DNA from 2 places in the Erwinia sp. AC075 genome. Region 2 is predicted to be linked to the other one. Evidence: predicted binding sites of a transcription regulator. Region 2 holds the regulator's gene; the other holds the start of a gene.
The links. The regulator LexA, encoded in region 2, represses DNA repair genes until DNA is damaged. The targets are predictions, from matches to a motif close to TNCTGTATGTACATACAGNA.

Region 1: a site for LexA is predicted at 1,644-1,663, ahead of AC0IXH_RS04435 (YebG family protein). Genes of this name have one in related genera too.

Annotation. Positions count from the first base shown of each region.
Region 1 is NZ_CEEDEU010000001.1:947,712-951,217, forward strand. Features, by position in the region: gene AC0IXH_RS04425 (bifunctional 4-hydroxy-2-oxoglutarate aldolase/2-dehydro-3-deoxy-phosphogluconate aldolase) at 1-293, shown strand, start outside; gene purT (formate-dependent phosphoribosylglycinamide formyltransferase) at 364-1,542, opposite strand; gene AC0IXH_RS04435 (YebG family protein) at 1,680-2,087, shown strand; gene AC0IXH_RS04440 (sugar phosphate isomerase/epimerase family protein) at 2,195-3,022, opposite strand; gene AC0IXH_RS04445 (tellurite resistance TerB family protein) at 3,246-3,506, shown strand, end outside.
Region 2 is NZ_CEEDEU010000001.1:3,417,619-3,421,124, reverse strand. Features, by position in the region: gene plsB (glycerol-3-phosphate 1-O-acyltransferase PlsB) at 1-812, opposite strand, end outside; gene AC0IXH_RS16125 (diacylglycerol kinase) at 941-1,300, shown strand; gene lexA (transcriptional repressor LexA) at 1,417-2,025, shown strand; gene dinF (MATE family efflux transporter DinF) at 2,145-3,467, shown strand.

The sequences.
Region 1 (3,506 bases), 2.5 Mb from region 2:
GCACGGTGTCGGAACTGATGACCGGTCTGGATTATGGCCTGCGTGAATTCAAATTCTTCCCGGCTGAAGCCAACGGTGGCGTGAAGGCGCTGCAGGCGATTGGCGGCCCGTTCCCTCAGGTGCGTTTCTGCCCGACGGGCGGCATTTCGCCGGCCAACTACCGTGACTATCTGGCGCTGAAAAGCGTGCTCTGTATTGGTGGTTCCTGGCTGGTTCCGGCTGATGCGCTGGAAGCAGGGGATTACGATCGTATCACCCAGCTGGCCAGAGAAGCGGTAGCGGGCGCCCGATAAGACGTCGGATCAGGCAAAAAACAAAAGGGATGGCACAGGCCATCCCTTTTTTGTTGCTACGAAAGCGTGTTTATCCGCTGACTTTCACACCGGCTGCACAGGTAATTGCGCGCTGTACCGCATCATCGATGTTCTCGCCCGTGGCCAGCGCCACGCCCAGACGGCGCTTACCCCGAACTTCCGGTTTGCCGAACAGACGCACCTGCAGACCGGCGCCCAGCACGCCGCCCAAATTGGCAAACTGCACGTTATCGCTGTCCAGTTCTGGCAGGATCACCGCAGATGCGGCGGCGCCGTACTGACGAATGCCGCCAATCGGCAGACCGAGGAAGGCACGCACGTGCAGGGCAAATTCGGACAGGTCCTGAGAGATCAGCGTCACCATTCCGGTGTCATGTGGGCGAGGGGAAACTTCGCTGAATACCACCTCATCACCACAGACAAACAGCTCAACACCAAACAGGCCGTGGCCGCCCAGCGCCTTAACCACTTCTTCGGCAATCTGCTCAGCACGTTGCAGCGCGAGGGCGCTCATCTGCTGCGGCTGCCAGGATTCACGGTAGTCGCCATCTTCCTGACGGTGGCCAATCGGCGCACAGAAGTGAATGCCATCAACCGCGCTGATGGTCAGCAGAGTGATTTCGAAATCAAATTTCACCACACCTTCAACGATTACCCGGCCGGCACCGGCACGACCGCCTTGCTGCGCGTATTCCCAGGCGGCATCCAACTGTGACGCTTCGCGGATAAAACTCTGGCCTTTGCCTGACGAGCTCATCACCGGCTTCACAATGCACGGGAAGCCGATTTCGTCAGCCGCCTGATTAAACGCCTGCTGGCTGTCGGCAAAGCGGTAGGTGGAGGTGGGCAACGCCAACTCTTCTGCCGCCAGGCGACGGATCCCTTCGCGGTTCATGGTCAGGCGGGCAGCGCGGGCGGTTGGCACCACGTGTTGACCCTGTTTTTCCAGCTCAATCAGCATATCGGTGGCGATGGCTTCAATTTCCGGCACGATGTAATCCGGGCGCTCCAGCGCAACCAGCGCTTTCAACGCTTCACCATCCAGCATGTTGATGACGTGGCTGCGGTGCGCCACGTGCATAGCGGGTGCATCGGCATAACGATCGACAGCAATCACTTCAACGCCAAGACGCTGGCATTCCAGCGCCACTTCTTTGCCCAGTTCACCTGAACCTAACAGCATTACGCGGGTTGCGGCAGGGCGCAGCGCGGTACCAAGAGTGGTCATAATCTCTACCTGATTGGAGGGAAAAAACGCGCGCAGTATAAACGAAAACGATTGCGCGTACATCCGCTTTCCAGGGTTGAGCGAAAAAGACCCGTCTGTTATACTGTATAAAAATACAGTTAACTGAGGTGTGGACTATGGCTGTTGAAATCAAATATGTTGTCGTCAGAAAAGGTGAGGAAAAGATGACATTCGCCAGTAAGAAAGAAGCCGACGCGTACGATAAAATGCTCGATATGGCAGAAGCCTTTTCTGACTGGTTGAGCGTGGCACCTCTGGATATGGAAGAACCACAGCGTGAAGCGTTGGGCATGTTCCTGGCGGAGAATAAAGACGCCGTGCAGCATATTCTGCGCACCAGCAAGATGCCTGAGACGAGCGAGTCCGCCGCCGCGGGCAATGATGCTGAACCGACTGTTGAACAAGACAGCGCTGAAGCTGCAGCAGATCAACCGGCTGAAGAGTCCGGTGCGGAAGACCCGGAAGCCTCAACGGGCAAAGCGGCCAAAGCAAAATCGGCTGCACGAACCGTTAAAGCTGCCTGATTCTTTTTACTTCATCACAGTATGTGGCGCGCAGGGTATTTTTCCCTGGCGCGCCAGAAACTTCGCCTTAATTCTTCCCTGTTAGTGACTTCCTCCACCGGCTACCGTTAACGATCGTCGCCGGATAACACCTTTTTCAACGACTGCAGCGCTTTGCTGGCCACCTCTGCCGGCGGCAGTTGATGATAACGATCGCTGAACACTTCCAGTCCTATCGGGCCTGAATAGCCTTGCTGATGAAGATAGTCAGCCAGAGATGAAAGCGGGAAATTCCCTTCGGCTGGCAATAAACGCTGATGGCGTGCCACATCCACCAGATGATCGTGGCTGGGAAGGGTAACCAGGTCGGACAGCTGGACCAGGAAGATCTTATCCATCGGAATCCCCGCCAGATCGTCCACCGTGCGGTTCAGCACGAAAATGTGAAACGCATCCACCACCAATCCCAGATTGGGTTCATTGACCTTTTGCACCAGCTGCCATGCCGCCGCCGTATTGTTGATATGCGTGCTCCAGGCCATGGCCTCAAAGGCCACACGCAGGCCACGTTTGCCAGCCTGGCGGGCCAGCCAGCGAATATCGTCCTCTTCCCGTTCTGCAATGCAGCCCTGATGGGTAGATGCAGGCGTCAGTAAGGTTGTTGCGCCCAGTTCAACGGCGGTATCCAGCATCTGCAGGGCTTCCTGGCGTTTACTCTCTCGCTGATCGTCTGGCGCGCCGTCAAAATCCAGCAGCACCTGGTAATCCGTCAGGGCCAGGCGCTGGTTATCCAGTAATCTGGCCACATCACTGGCATCGCCGCTGGCTGCCTCCACGTCTTGACGCCAGAGCTCAACCTGATCAAACCCGGCCTGGCTGGCGGCCTTCAACTTCTCTTCCGTGCTGCCGCCAAGCAGAACCGTATTGATAAACAGCGGATTATTATTGAATCTCATGATGATTTTTCCCTTACGCCAGTGCTTTAAAAAAACAAATCCAGTCGGTTCAGCCGCCGCTTTTGGCGAAGCATTATGAACCAGAAGGTTCGACTGGTGGGCTAAGTATAGCTGACGGCTTAGCATCAACTGGCCGTGAAGGTTTTCCAGGCTTTTCCTGCTTTGACGCTTCTTGACGCAAGTCGCTCTATGCTGGTTGTTTTCCGCTGAAGAAGGAAAGGCAATGAGTAACTGGCTGCAACAGATTCAAACGGTACTGGGAGGCAGTAAAGACGGCAAAGGCGGCGGTGAAGGCCTGAGTAAAATGCTGGCACCCGGCGCGCTTGGCGGACTGGCCGGTTTGCTGATTGCCAGCAAATCCTCCCGTAATCTGCTGACCAAGTATGGCAAAAATGCGCTGATTATCGGCGGTAGCGCCGCAGCAGGTGCCGTACTGTGGAAAAAGTATAAGGATCGGGTGAGCGAAACCCATCAGGATCAGCCG
Region 2 (3,506 bases):
ATGCGGTCCGTCAGACGGATGGCTTCATAAGAGAAGTCGGCGGCGATCTCTTCCATCAGCTCAACGGCGTTCTGCTGGGCTTTTTCATGGGAGATTTTCTTGCTGCGCGCTTCGTCTTCCACCGCTTTAGCGATGGCTTTGGACTGCAGCAGTTTATTGAACAGGTCCTGACGCACCGGCAAACGCGGGCCAATGGCCGCCAGGCGTTGACGGGCAAAGTGCATGCGTGCCACGCGCGCCAGCTTCTGCGCAATGATTTTGTCGGTGCCGTGTTCCGTTGCCATACGGCGCAGGGAAACCATCGGTGAGAAGCGGACAAAGCTGTCGCGGCCTAACCACAGCACGGCAAAGAATTTTTGAATGCCATTCAACACGCGCAGATGAGGCTGATCGTCGCCCTGCACTTCACGGCCTGGTGCACGGCCAAACATCACGGATACCGGCACCATCTGCACGTCCAGCAGCGGGTTGCTGCGGTGCAAATCGAGGTATTCGTGGAACAGTTTTACCGATTCAACGTTAGGCACGAAATAGGGGAATACGCGTGGGCCGTCATGGATAAACACATGACGTGGCAAAACCGTACCGTCGATTTCCAGCGGATCTAAAGGATCGGGCAGATCCTGTTTACGGCATTGCTCACGCAACGCCAGCAGATCGGCCTTTGAATCATAAGGCAGCACATACATAATAGGGCGCGATGTATCCAGCGCCAGCTCGGAAACCGGCTCGGCGGGAATCGCTTTACTTTTTACCAGGAATTTTACTGGTAAATTCAATAAGTTATAATATAAGTTACGCCAACCTGACATAGATACCATGAAGCCTCTTGTTAGCAAAGCGCCGCAAGCATACCAGAAAGCGCCAGTGAGATCTGTGGTGTTGCAAAATGTGCGCCACCCAGACATTGACGTTAAACATCTCAAAGGGTTCCCTGATTATGGCAAATAACGTCACCGGATTGACTCGTATCATTAATGCCGCCGGTTATTCCTGGAAAGGAATACGCGCCGCCTGGCAAAACGAAGCGGCTTTTCGCCAGGAAGCGGTGGCCGGCATTGTCGCGGTGATTGTGGCGTGCTGGCTGGATGTGGACGCCGTCACGCGGGTGTTGCTGATAGGGTCCGTGATGTTGGTGATCATTGTTGAAATCCTTAACAGCGCGCTGGAAGCGGTGGTCGACCGCATTGGCAGCGAGATGCATCCTTTATCGGGTCGCGCCAAAGATATGGGCTCCGCTGCCGTGTTGCTGACGATACTACTCGCTGTTTTCGTCTGGGTAATGCTGCTAATTCCCTGATTGCGGCGCGCTTTCCATAATCTGACAAACTGCTGTTTTTTCCACATCTTTAGGTTTTCAACGCACAAATACCTGTATATACTCACAGCTGACTGTATAAACAACCAGGGGGCGGGATGAAAGCACTAACTGCAAGGCAGCAGCAGGTTTATGACCTGATACGCGACCACATTAACCAGACCGGCATGCCACCGACGCGGGCAGAAATCGCTGCACAGCTCGGTTTCCGTTCCCCGAATGCGGCTGAAGAGCATCTCAAAGCGCTGGCACGTAAAGGCGTGATCGAGATTGTTTCCGGCGCGTCTCGCGGTATCCGTCTGATGATGGAAGAAGAGGAAGGGTTGCCGCTGATTGGCCGTGTCGCCGCAGGTGAACCTTTGCTGGCGGAAGAGCACATTGAAGGCCACTACAAGGTGGATCCTGAACTGTTCAAGCCGGGCGCCGACTTCCTGCTGCGTGTTAGCGGCATGTCGATGAAAGATATCGGGATTATGGACGGCGATCTGTTGGCTGTGCATAAGACTCAGGATGTGCGTAACGGCCAGGTCGTGGTTGCGCGCATTGACGACGAGGTGACGGTAAAGCGCCTCAAGAAGCAGGGCAATATCGTGCATCTGCTGCCTGAAAACGGCGAATTCCAACCGATCGTGGTCGATCTGCGCTTGCAGACCCTGTCGATTGAAGGTCTGGCCGTCGGCGTAATCCGCAACGGCAACTGGCTGTAAACGCCTGACCTTAACGCGCTGCTTTTGCGGCGCGTTTCTCTTTTGGTAAGCTGTATGCCTTATTGACTGGCATATTCAGCTTCCGTGATGCTTTTAAGCCAGTCGCACAGTGGATGACCATGCGATTATTTTCTCCCTCAGATAACCAACTCTGGCGGCTGGCGCTGCCAATGATCCTGTCGAATATCTCCGTGCCCTTACTGGGCCTGGTGGATACCGCGGTCATTGGTCACCTTGACAGTCCTTCCTGCCTCGGCGGCGTTGCCGTGGGCACTACCGCGACCAGCTTCCTGTTTATGCTGCTGCTGTTCCTGCGGATGAGCACCACCGGATTAACCGCGCAGGCCTTTGGTGCGGGTGATAAACCGGCGCTGGCCCGCGCACTGATGCAGCCGCTACTGATTGCCCTGGCGGCTGGCCTGCTGTTTATTCTGCTGAAATCCCCGCTTAACCACCTGGCGCTCTCTGTCGTGGGTGGCGATCCTGCCGTGCTGCATCAGGCCGCCCTGTTTATGAATATCCGCTGGTTAAGTGCACCTGCGACGCTGGCCAACCTGGTATTACTGGGCTGGCTGCTGGGCGTACAGTATGCCCGTGCGCCGGTGATCCTGCTGGTTGTCGGAAACCTGGTCAACATCGTGCTGGATCTGTGGTTCGTGATGGGGCTGGGCTGGGGCGTGCAGGGTGCGGCGGCGGCCACGGCGATTGCAGAATACGTCACGCTGGCGATTGGGCTGGTTATGGTCTGGCGGGTGCTGAAGCTGCGGGGCATTTCGCTGCCGATGCTGAAAACCGCCTGGCAGGGCAATTTCGGCCGGCTGCTGCGGCTGAATCGGGACATTATGTTGCGATCTTTACTGCTGCAACTGTGCTTTGTTTCCTTGACGATATTGGGTGCGCGGCTGGGCAGTGAGGTCGTCGCCGTCAACGCCGTATTGTTGATGTTCCTGACCTTTACCGCTTACGCGCTGGACGGCTTTGCCTATGCGGTAGAAGCCTGCTCCGGCGAAGCTTATGGGGCAAAGGACGCAAAAAGGTTGCTGCTGATTTGGCACGCGGCCTGTCGCCAGGCAGGACTGGTGGCACTGGCCTTTTCAATTCTCTATGGCCTTGCCGGCACGCATATTGTTGCCTTACTGACCTCAATCCCCGAACTGCAGCAGCAGGCTGACACCTATCTGTTCTGGCAGATTGTCCTGCCGGTCTGCGGTGTCTGGTGTTATCTGCTGGATGGCATGTTTATTGGTGCCACGCGCGCCAGTGAAATGCGCAACGGCATGCTGATTGCGGCACTGGGCTACGGCGCGACGCTGTTCACCGTGCCGTCGTTAGGCAACCATGGTCTGTGGCTGGCCGTTACCGTGTTCCTGCTGCTGCGTGGGTTGACGTTGTGGCTCATCTGGCGCAGGCACTGGCGCAACAACAGCTGGTTTGCGGGCTGAAATAATTCGTTACACCCACCTGCCGCTTCGTTATCTGCT